DNA from 3 places in the Desulfitobacterium elongatum genome. Region 2 is predicted to be linked to each of the others. Evidence: riboswitches for the same ligand, from Rfam matches in the RefSeq annotation. Region 2 holds a riboswitch; each other region holds the start of a gene.
What was found. Region 2 has a riboswitch for cyclic di-GMP ahead of ACZ42W_RS16475 (hypothetical protein). Riboswitches for the same ligand answer to the same signal wherever they lie in the genome.

Region 1 (3,280 bases), 1.7 Mb from region 2:
ACGGCTACCTGGGACAGAGAGCTGGCGATCTGGTCACCTGCCTGAGCTGATTGTTCAGCGCTAATCGCCAAATGACCCGCTGAAGATACAACGTGTTCCGCAGAAATTGCAACCTGTCCCACTAAAGAATGCAGATTCTTGACCATCATCTGCAGCGCTTCGGCAAGGCGGCCAATTTCGTTTTTGGCCTTAATATTCATCTCGATTTGGCTCAAATCGCCTTGAGCAACCCGTTCGGCCTGAGCTTGTAAATTAGAAAGCGGTTTGGTTATCCGATTTGTTAAGACCACCAAAGCAAGGATGGCTATCAAGAGAAGAATTGCTGTAGTTATAACTGAGGAATAAGCAAGGGATACCAAAGGGCCTAGAAACTCATGTGTTAAAGCAGTAACGGAGAGGACCCAGGTAACCCCGGGCACTGGTGCATAAGCTAAAAAGTTGTCCGCACCCTTTAGTTTGATCTGGAATTCACCGGTTTCCCCCTTAAGTATTTTCTGATATCCTGCCTTAAGCGTTGGATCAAGTTCGGAATCCTGCATCGGATTATATTTCATCACCAGGTCTTGGTTTGGGTGGGCAACCGTCATACCATCACTTTGGTATAAAGATGCATAGCCCGTTTTCCCCACTTTAATCTCAGTTACCCTGCGCGAAAGTTCATCCATTTTAACATTTCCACCCAAAATCGCTACGATCTTGCCATTTTGCTTAATCGGCACTGCTATGACAAACGCCATTTTTCCATCAGCCTTACCCAGGAGGGGATTTGAGATAACCGTTTGACTGGTTTTCAACAATTTTGAATAATAATCTCGTTCACTAATGCTTCCTGTTGTCCCCGCGGGTGAGTACCAACTTCCTTTTTCATCTGATACCCAAAATGTACTGTAATCTGGTAGACGTTTCAACTCTGCACTTAAATAATTCTTAATCGCTGTCTGATCACCAGTTAAGATTACTGGAGCATTCGCTATTGTTTCCAATTCACCCTTACGAACACCAATCCACGCACCCAAATCCTTGGCCGCGCCTTGGGTTGTTAAAGTCATCTCCTGGTTTAGATCACTCATAATTATGTTTCTGGTATTAAAGTAATTAATGAGCGTGAGTACACCGAGTGTTAATACGAGAATGACTCCTACAAATGTAATGAAAACTGTCCTAATACTGCGCAAATAAAACACTCCTTTCGCAAATAAAACACTCCTTTATTAATAAAAAAGCGCCACACTCCCTAGGGCATGGCGACAAAGATAGCGTCTGTCGGTAGCCTGGCAGTCATCACTCAAAGTGGAAGACCCATAGCTTTGCGTCCATAGCTTTCGCCATGTTTGCCTTTATCGCAGGAAATATTTTTTTAATGGATAGACCTTATATTAGTTTTTTAAATTATGCTCCTGAATTTTATAAATTAATGCGCGTCGAGAGATCTGTAGTAACTTAGCCGCATGGGCCCGATTGCCACCCGTAGCGCTAAGGGCTTTGACAATATGGTTTTTCTCTGCTTCTGCTAGAATAGTACGTAATGAACGAAAGGCTTCTGTACTTTCCTCAAGCGAACTTTCTATCTCTGTTTCTTCAGGAATTAAATGGGAGGGTAAATTTTCAGGTACAATTACCTTCGAGTTACTCATTATTAGTGCATGTTCAACTGCATTTCCCAATTCTCGAACATTGCCAGGCCACGAGTAATGCCGAAAAACATTAATAACTTCCGGGGAAAAAAACATACCCTCGCGCTGTGCTTCCGCAGCAAAATGCTTGAGAAAATATTCTGCAAGCAAAATAATATCGTCTCCGCGCTCACGTAAAGGAGGAAGATGAATGGAAACAATATTAAGACGATAGTATAGGTCCTCCCGAAAACGCTTTGCGGCAATTTCCTTAACCAAATCACGATTGGTTGCTGCGATAACACGAACGTTAGTTACATAAGTCTGATTGCCACCAACCCTTTCGTATTCCCGCTCCTGCAATACTCTTAAAAGTTTAACCTGTAAATTAAGGTTCAGCTCACCTATTTCATCAAGAAAGATTGTGCCGCCCTCAGCAAGTTCGAATTTACCCGGTTTTTGATTAATAGCACCCGTAAAGGATCCTTTTTCATGTCCAAACAGCTCACTCTCCACCAAGCCCTCAGGTATAGATCCACAATTCACTTGGATGAAGGGTTTTTGCCAGCGCTCACTGACAAAATGGATAGTTCTTGCGACCATACCTTTGCCGGTACCGCTATCACCAGAAAGAAGCACAGTGGCCTTGGAGTTTGCCACCCTGCCGATGCTCTTATAAACTTCCTGTATTTTAGAGCTCTCACCGATCAACCTGAAAGGTCCAGTAGTCTCTTGGCTTAAAGCTTGAACCTCTTGAGTAAGATACTCTACTTCCTTACTCAGATCCGACATGCGTATTGCCCTTGCAATCAAGATTTTTACTTCCTCTACGCTAAAAGGCTTTATGACGTAATCAAAAACACCACGTTTCATCGCTTCGACAGCAATCTCTGCCGTACTATAAGCAGTCATCAAAATCACTGGCAAGTCAGGTTTTTGTTTGTGTATTTCGTAAAAAGCCTGAAGACCATCCAATTGTGGCATCCGGATATCTAATAACACAGCTCCGTAATCTCCACTTAAGGCCATTTCCAAAGCATCGGTACCATTATTGACAGAGTCTACTTTATAACCAGCTTTACCCAACACTGTTTCCAGCACCATACACAAGCTCGGCTCGTCATCGGCAATCAGAATCTTTGTTTTTTCTGGCATATTCTTCCTCCAATCTTTAAGCTTCGGTAGTATATGGTAAGAATAAACTAAAGATGGTTCCTACCCCCTGTTTACTCTCAACTTGAAGTTGCCCATGATGGATTTCCACAATCTTGTTGCTCACCGCTAATCCTAAACCTGTTCCCCTGTCCTTAGTTGTATAAAAAGGGTCAAAAATCCGCGGTAAATCATCAGGACTAATTCCGCAGCCTGTATCTATTACGTCAATCACGATCCCCTTATCAGCCTTCCTCGTCCTGACCCTTACTTCTCCCCCCTGAGGCGGAAGTGATTGTGCAGCATTGAGTAACAGGTTGACTAATACTTGCTTAATCAGTCCAGCATCAACTGAAATCATTCCAACGTCCGGTTCAAAATCTTTAATTAATACAACAAAATCTTTTTTAAGACTAGGAGAAAGCAATACTAGCGTCTCTGAAACCAGTTTATTCGGATCAATTTGAGAAATATAGTCCTTTGAAGGTTTGGCAAAGTAAAGTAGATCTTCTACA
Region 2 (3,280 bases):
TATTTCATTAAATGAATAAATCTAAATGCACGTGCGTTCAGATATACTATCGTTGAGATATCCGAATGAAAGCACATAACAATACCGTTCAAATAAAAGCCCCTCTCGCATAGTGTAAGAAGGGCTTTCGTAAATATTATCTTTATCGCCGTTCAACTAACCAGCGTCCGATATTGTTTCCGGTAATCGAGGCGTTTCTCTCAAAAAACAGAAAGCTTTGTTGTCCATTGACGCTGATTGTATACTGGTCGCCTTGTCCTCTGGCTTTCATTGCCGCCGCTGGCCGGACGTTAAGAATCCTTTCAATGATATATGTGCAGCCGTCCTTCCAGGTCAGTTCGAGCGGCAATAATAAACCGTCCTTGTCAAAGGCGGCCACGACAGGCACATAGACTTTAGTATCAGCCATGTCTGTATTCCTCCTCAGAAAGGCGGTTATCGGCCTAAGAAATCTGACCGTGGGGTATAAGCTGTATTGAAAGAATAGCCTCTGGAGTTCATATCTCCCATCTTTATCAGCATGAGGTTAATATCCGTGTTCATCATGGCTGCGATCTGGACAACGTCATAGCCTTCACGGGCATACTCATGAACCTCGTCATCTGGGAGAAGCAGTGAAGCCGCAAACAAATTGGCCTCATACTCCGGGCGCGTATTCATGGAATAAAGAACATATTCACGGAACGGACTATCATCGGCAAGATCCCGATGATGTGCGTCATGTCCGAGTTCATGGGCGCAAACCAAGGTCTGTACTTGCTTCGGCAGATTATCATTCAAAAAGATGAAGCGGTTGCGCTGAATCACGCGGTAAAGCCCTTTCAGCTTGGTGAAGTCATTGCGTAACAGAACCTCGATGCCCAGCCCGTCTGCTATGGCAAAAGGATCGCGCGTTCCGAAACGTCTGACATATTTTTCAGCTGATTCATAAATGTGCCCCTTGTTCAATGAATTCACCCCCATGCTAATTCTATCACAGCAGCAGTCCCAAATAACGGACTACACCTTGTCGGCTTTACGGTACCTCTTTGGTGTATATTTCTTGTTTTTCTCCTTGGCTATCCAATAAGAGTCAGTGATTGCTCTCATAACGGCGTCCAGATCCTCGTCGTCCATATCGCCGCCGGCAAACAGTCCGCTAACTTCTGTGACAAGCTGTTGAGCATACTTCTTTCCACGGTAGCCGTATTTTTCACCGGCAGCATTTATAAACTCCTCGTTCTCGGTCAGAAGATAATTCACCTCAACACCTAAAGCTGCAGCCAGCTTACCGTATACCTCGCGTTTCTTAGGATAGCAATCTCCGTTTTCATAGCTGACCATTGTACGGAGAGATACTCCCACCGCCTGCGCCAGTTCCGCCTGCGTCATGTCTTTTGCGACGCGGGCATTTTTTATTTTTTCTCCGAATTTCATGTAGACCGCCCTCCTATAATAAGCAGGTAAGTTTCATATTGTATATTGACAAGTGAAAGTAAATTGCATATAATTCAAATATGCAGATAACCTGCATATTTATAATAATTCATGTTGCACATAGTGTCAAGAGTTATTTCTCTGTGTAAAGTGATTGAACCCAGCGGATTGCCGGAAAATTACCGTCTGCAAAGCGCATGACGGCTTTAATTACTCTGACAGCTAAATATAAATAAAGTTAAGGGCAAACCTGTCTAAAGGCAGGGACGCAAAGCCGAGGGTCTAAAGCGTTTGCCGCGCTATGACAGCCTGGCTGCCGATCTTTGCGAATGCCTGCCCTTTTTTAAGAGCAGGCATTTGTATTGATAGAGAAAATAATGCAGGAGGGTACGAGATGGTGAAAAAGATAAAGCTCAAATGTCCGAATTGCGGACGCCGAATTGCTGATTACAGTGGAAATGCTGAGGCCTTGGCTCTGGTGGCTGAAACGAGTAAGGCCGAAAGCGATGTACTCAGCTTAAAATGCCACCTGTGTAAATCACAGGTTTCGATTATGCTGGACAATAACGAGGTTTATGGAAGTAAACAGACCTCTGATTCCATGAAATAGTACAGGCTATACAACCGAATAAATAATACATCTATATTCGATTCCAGCGCTTGACGCTATCCTCCCCTTAATGCGGAGTGATTATAAAGGTGCCGGCCGAGCCTGACGAGTAGCACTATTGCTATGCGTCAGGCCCGGCCGGTTCTGCATTCCGAAGAAGCTGCTCGTTTGGCTCCCCAGAAAGGAGCAAAACCAGTGGCTTTTATTTTATGCAATAACAAAACAGCAGCTTGCTGCCGATCTCCTCCGCTTGTTCTTCATTTCCGGATTTTCAAATTCACGAAATGGAGGACAAGCTATATGGATAACCATGTTGAAAATTATTGCTTGCTCGTTAGGGGCAAGCGCATCCCAGTGACTAAAGAGGTCTATAAAGCCTATTACCAAAGTCGGGATAGGGAAAAGTACCTGGACAAGCTTGCGGAGGAAAACAATATCTCGCTTGAAGGCTGCAATGAGAAAGGCATCTCTGTAGAATACATAATCTTTGCCGCAACGGATTCTATGGAGGAGAGGATCATAACCGAGATGTTGATCGTAAAACTGCGCCAATGCATCAAAATGCTAGATGAGTCTGAAAAAATGGTCATTGCAGAGCTTTATCTTCAGGGTAAAAGCGAGCGTCAGATGTCGAAGGAAACCGGTATTCCATCGATGACAATACACGACCGCAAGACCAAGATACTTAAGAAATTAAAAAAAATGATGGAAAAGTAAAAAGTTTTTCCGTGCAACCCCTCACTTTTTTCCCTAAAGAAGTGAGGGGATTTTTTTATTCCCTTGTTGCTCTTTGAGAATATCATATCCGGCAGCATAAATACATGAGCTGTCCAGCCGTGTGAAAAGCGGCAGCGACGTTGACGGGCGCGCCAAGACTGCCTGCGGATGAATTTCATCCGTCGAACCGATGGCATCGAAGGTGACGAGCGGGAACGCCTGGTCATAAAACAGTCCGTGGTGGACTGTTTCGCAATGAAATGGACAGTGATAATGCTACTTCCGTCCAGCCACAGACTCAAGCAATGGGGGCGGCTTCCAGAGATCCTGGGAGAGGTGAGAAACCTATGGCGTTTGCTCAACCGGCAAACCGTTTATGCTGCCGCCCTTAGAGCTGTAAGGCTTTTTCGCTTCGGGAAGTAGTGTCGAATAGAAGCGGCAATTTGTAATGAAGAACAAGCAGATCATTTTTGATCTCAGAAACTATGCGGCAGGGCTGTTTTTTTAACGTCCTGCCGTATCCTTCTGAGATTAAAT
Region 3 (3,280 bases), 1.7 Mb from region 2:
GTTGCCCACTTCACCCTATGTATCTTCCTGGAAAACTCGCCTGGCTCAGACAGTTTGAACCGAGTGTCTTTGGAGAAACTGAGCGTTTTATCTCCTTAAAAGAGCTACTTTTTTACCGCTGGTTTGGTAAATACGTAGTCGATACCTCAATTGCGACAAGCTCGGGACTTTATAATGTTCATCAGATGACTTGGGACGAAGAAATTTTAAGACGCATCGGAGTACGAGCAGATCAACTTTCTGAGATTGTGCCAACGACTACAGTGTTTGAAGGATTGAAAGAAGAAGTTTTAATAAAACTAGGTTTGGACTCGAAAGTCAAAGTGGTCATCGGAGCGGGGGACGGGGTACTCTCCAGTTTAGGTGCTGGAGCGATTGACCCAGGTGAGGTTACGGTTATGATCGGAACGAGTGGAGCTGCACGGATTACGGTGGATAAACCCACTTTAGATCGATTGGGACGGACGTGGTGTTATTATCTGTCACCGAATGCTTGGGTTGTCGGTGGAGCAATTAACAATGCTGGACTCACGTTACAATGGGTACGCCAGAATTGGCTACATGGAATTAGTTTTGAAGAAGTTGAAAAACTTGCAGCTACTACGCGAACTGGATCAGATGGACTGATGCTTATGCCCTTTCTGACGGGTGAGCGCTCTCCAAATTGGAATTCCGATATCCGAGCAGCATTAATAGGGCTAGACTTTGCTCATGGACCAGGACATTTTGCTCGGGCTGCTATGGAAGGAGTGGCTTACAGGATTAGAAGCGTTTACGAACCGATTCAGGAGATGGCTGGAAAAGTGACTTCACTTCGGATTGGCGGGGGATTTATGGCTTCTCCAACGTGGGTACAGATTGTAGCAGACGTCCTAAATCAACCACTTGAAGCGCTCGGTGAGCCGCAAGGATCGGCTTTTGGAGCTGTTCTTCTTGCCTGGCTATCTTTAGGGAAAATCTCTGCTTTGAGCGAAAGTAGGCGTTTTATGAAGGTGGACCGTGTAATCAAGCCTCAAAAGGCACAGGTAGAATTATATAATTCAGAGTACATAAAGTACAAAGAACTCTATGATAAAATCTACGTTAGCTTGTAAGCTGCTTTAGAGAAAAGCCTTTAAAGATATCGCAGCAAAGGCAAATCTATATCTAATCTTCTTATTACGACACATTTCGCTAAAGGTGTATGGTATTCTGTTACAAGTTGGTTAAACAACCAAGTTGTAACAGAATTTTTTTAATTTAATAGGCAAATCCACTGAAAGGTGGAGACGCAAAGCTATGGGTCTAAGGCTATAGAGCTATGATTGCCAAGTTGCTGATTATGAGCAGAATTATAATTATGTTTTTAGCTTTTCTCCCAAATAGGAGAAAAGCTTTTTTTTATTTATTAAAAAGAAAGAGATTTGGAGGAAAGAAATGTTTGGGAAGTTCAATAAGAAGGTAATTAGTGTGCTACTGATGACTTGTTTTCTCTGGAATACCATATATTTAGATTTTGCCTTAGCAGGGAATTCCATTAGTACAAATGGTGAAAAAGGAAAATATTATGGTAATCCTTGCCCTTAAAGGAGAAAGTAAAAGATGTTTCCCTTGCTAAAGGGAAAACAGAAAAGCCTAAAAAGCTTCCACAAGTTAGTCAAAAGAAAAAACCTCACGAATTAAGTATTGCCAAAGGGAAAGAAATCATCGAGAAAAGAACTGAAAATAGCAAGACCTTTAAAAATGATCAAGGACAAAAAACCTTTCTCTATCTTAACAAAATTCATTTCAAAGATGCATCAGGGGCCTTACTTGACATTGACAACACTTTAGTGCCTGTGAAGGGCAATAATCTAACCTCGAAGACAGAGGCAAAGGGCGATTTAGTAGCCGAACAAGGTAAAAATCGATCAAAGAATGAAGCAGACAGCGAAGCAAGTGATAAAGCAAACATTAAAGGTGAAAATGTGAGTTCGGTCTATGAAAATAAAGCAAATGATTATAAGGTGCGTTTTCCAGCAATTATAAACAAGGAATTGCCGATTCAGGTCGAAAAGGGCGATGTTACCCTTAATCTTATTCCGTTAGAAGGGGATTACAGCCAAAGCGCAATTAACGAGAATGCTATTCTCTACAATGATGTCTTTGATGGAATTGATGTCCAATATACCGTTCTCAACACGAAAGTCAAAGAAGATATTATCCTTAATAATTACGTGGATAAAAACACGTTTAGCTTTGCAGTGGACACATCTGGTTTAGAGTTGAGGGAAGAGAGTGGATCAATATTCGGCTATGAAAAGGGCAGTACTACACCATCATGGGTGTTGTCTGCACCGTACATGATCGATGGCAATGGAGTAATTTCGGGTAAGGTCGAAATTCAGCTTGATAAAAATCTTTTTACTAAAGATCAGATTATAATCACAGCTGATAAAGAGTGGTTGGAAGCACCAGAACGCGCATATCCTGTCAAAATTGATCCTTCAATTACGCTTGGAAGCGAACAGCTTCAGGATACTACCGTGGAACAAGGTTCTCCAAACGTTTATACAGATAATCCTTATTCCTATATCGGCTATGATGATGGAATCAAAAGTGGTAATATAGCAAATTTTATTGAAGCTCATTTAAGGACTCGGACGTTCCTCAAATTCAATCTTCCAAATATTGGTGAGGACCAAGAAGTCAAATCTGCTTCCCTCCAAATGTACAAATATACCAGCTGGAGCAATACCTCTAGGGCTATCGAACTTCAACGTATAAAACAACCTTTCTCCATCTCGGGACTAACCTGGAATAACCAGCCTCAGGAAACCCAGTATGAGACGGAGACGACGATTGATGGCTCTGTAGGGTATGTGGGTTGGGATATGACTCAGCTGATGAAGGATTGGTATAGCGGAGCGCCCAATAATGGAGTTGTCCTGCGGTATACCTATGAGACCGAGCAGGCAGAGGTTTTTGCCTCAGCAGATAACACCTCTTTTCCAACTCCCTATGTCGAAATCACGTATGAGGATAGCGAAGAGATCGACTCGGATATGCCCTTGATTAGACCTGAAATTAATCTACGCCCATATGCCGCAGCGAGCAATGATGGGTTGCTTCAATTTATCGGCTTGACCGCAGATGGGATGGCAAAGCCACACACCATTTTGGAATACATGACTGTTCCTGATAATAGTGACGGCTTTGCTGGCAGTGTCGAACCGGATGGGAATTATGTCTATCCGGACTTTAATCCCGAAGATATCCCGGGGCTTGAGGAACTGATTTCGAATGGAGGCTCCTTCAATCA

Region 1: another riboswitch for cyclic di-GMP. It lies ahead of ACZ42W_RS08370 (methyl-accepting chemotaxis protein); the one in region 2 lies ahead of ACZ42W_RS16475 (hypothetical protein).
Region 3: another riboswitch for cyclic di-GMP. It lies ahead of ACZ42W_RS08465 (DNRLRE domain-containing protein); the one in region 2 lies ahead of ACZ42W_RS16475 (hypothetical protein).

Annotation. Positions count from the first base shown of each region.
Region 1 covers NZ_AP038772.1:1,754,153-1,757,432, reverse strand. Annotated here, with positions in the region: gene ACZ42W_RS08370 (methyl-accepting chemotaxis protein) at 1-1,175, opposite strand, end outside; cyclic di-GMP riboswitch class I at 1,263-1,346, opposite strand; gene ACZ42W_RS08365 (sigma-54-dependent transcriptional regulator) at 1,377-2,768, opposite strand; gene atoS (two-component system sensor histidine kinase AtoS) at 2,785-3,280, opposite strand, start outside.
Region 2 covers NZ_AP038772.1:3,481,946-3,485,225, reverse strand. Annotated here, with positions in the region: gene ACZ42W_RS16490 (hypothetical protein) at 143-409, opposite strand; gene ACZ42W_RS16485 (ImmA/IrrE family metallo-endopeptidase) at 436-957, opposite strand; gene ACZ42W_RS16480 (helix-turn-helix transcriptional regulator) at 1,000-1,416, opposite strand; cyclic di-GMP riboswitch class I at 1,650-1,737, shown strand; gene ACZ42W_RS16475 (hypothetical protein) at 1,811-2,026, shown strand; gene ACZ42W_RS16470 (sigma factor-like helix-turn-helix DNA-binding protein) at 2,327-2,743, shown strand.
Region 3 covers NZ_AP038772.1:1,778,741-1,782,020, forward strand. Annotated here, with positions in the region: gene ACZ42W_RS08460 (gluconokinase) at 1-1,094, shown strand, start outside; cyclic di-GMP riboswitch class I at 1,236-1,320, shown strand; gene ACZ42W_RS08465 (DNRLRE domain-containing protein) at 1,557-3,280, shown strand, end outside.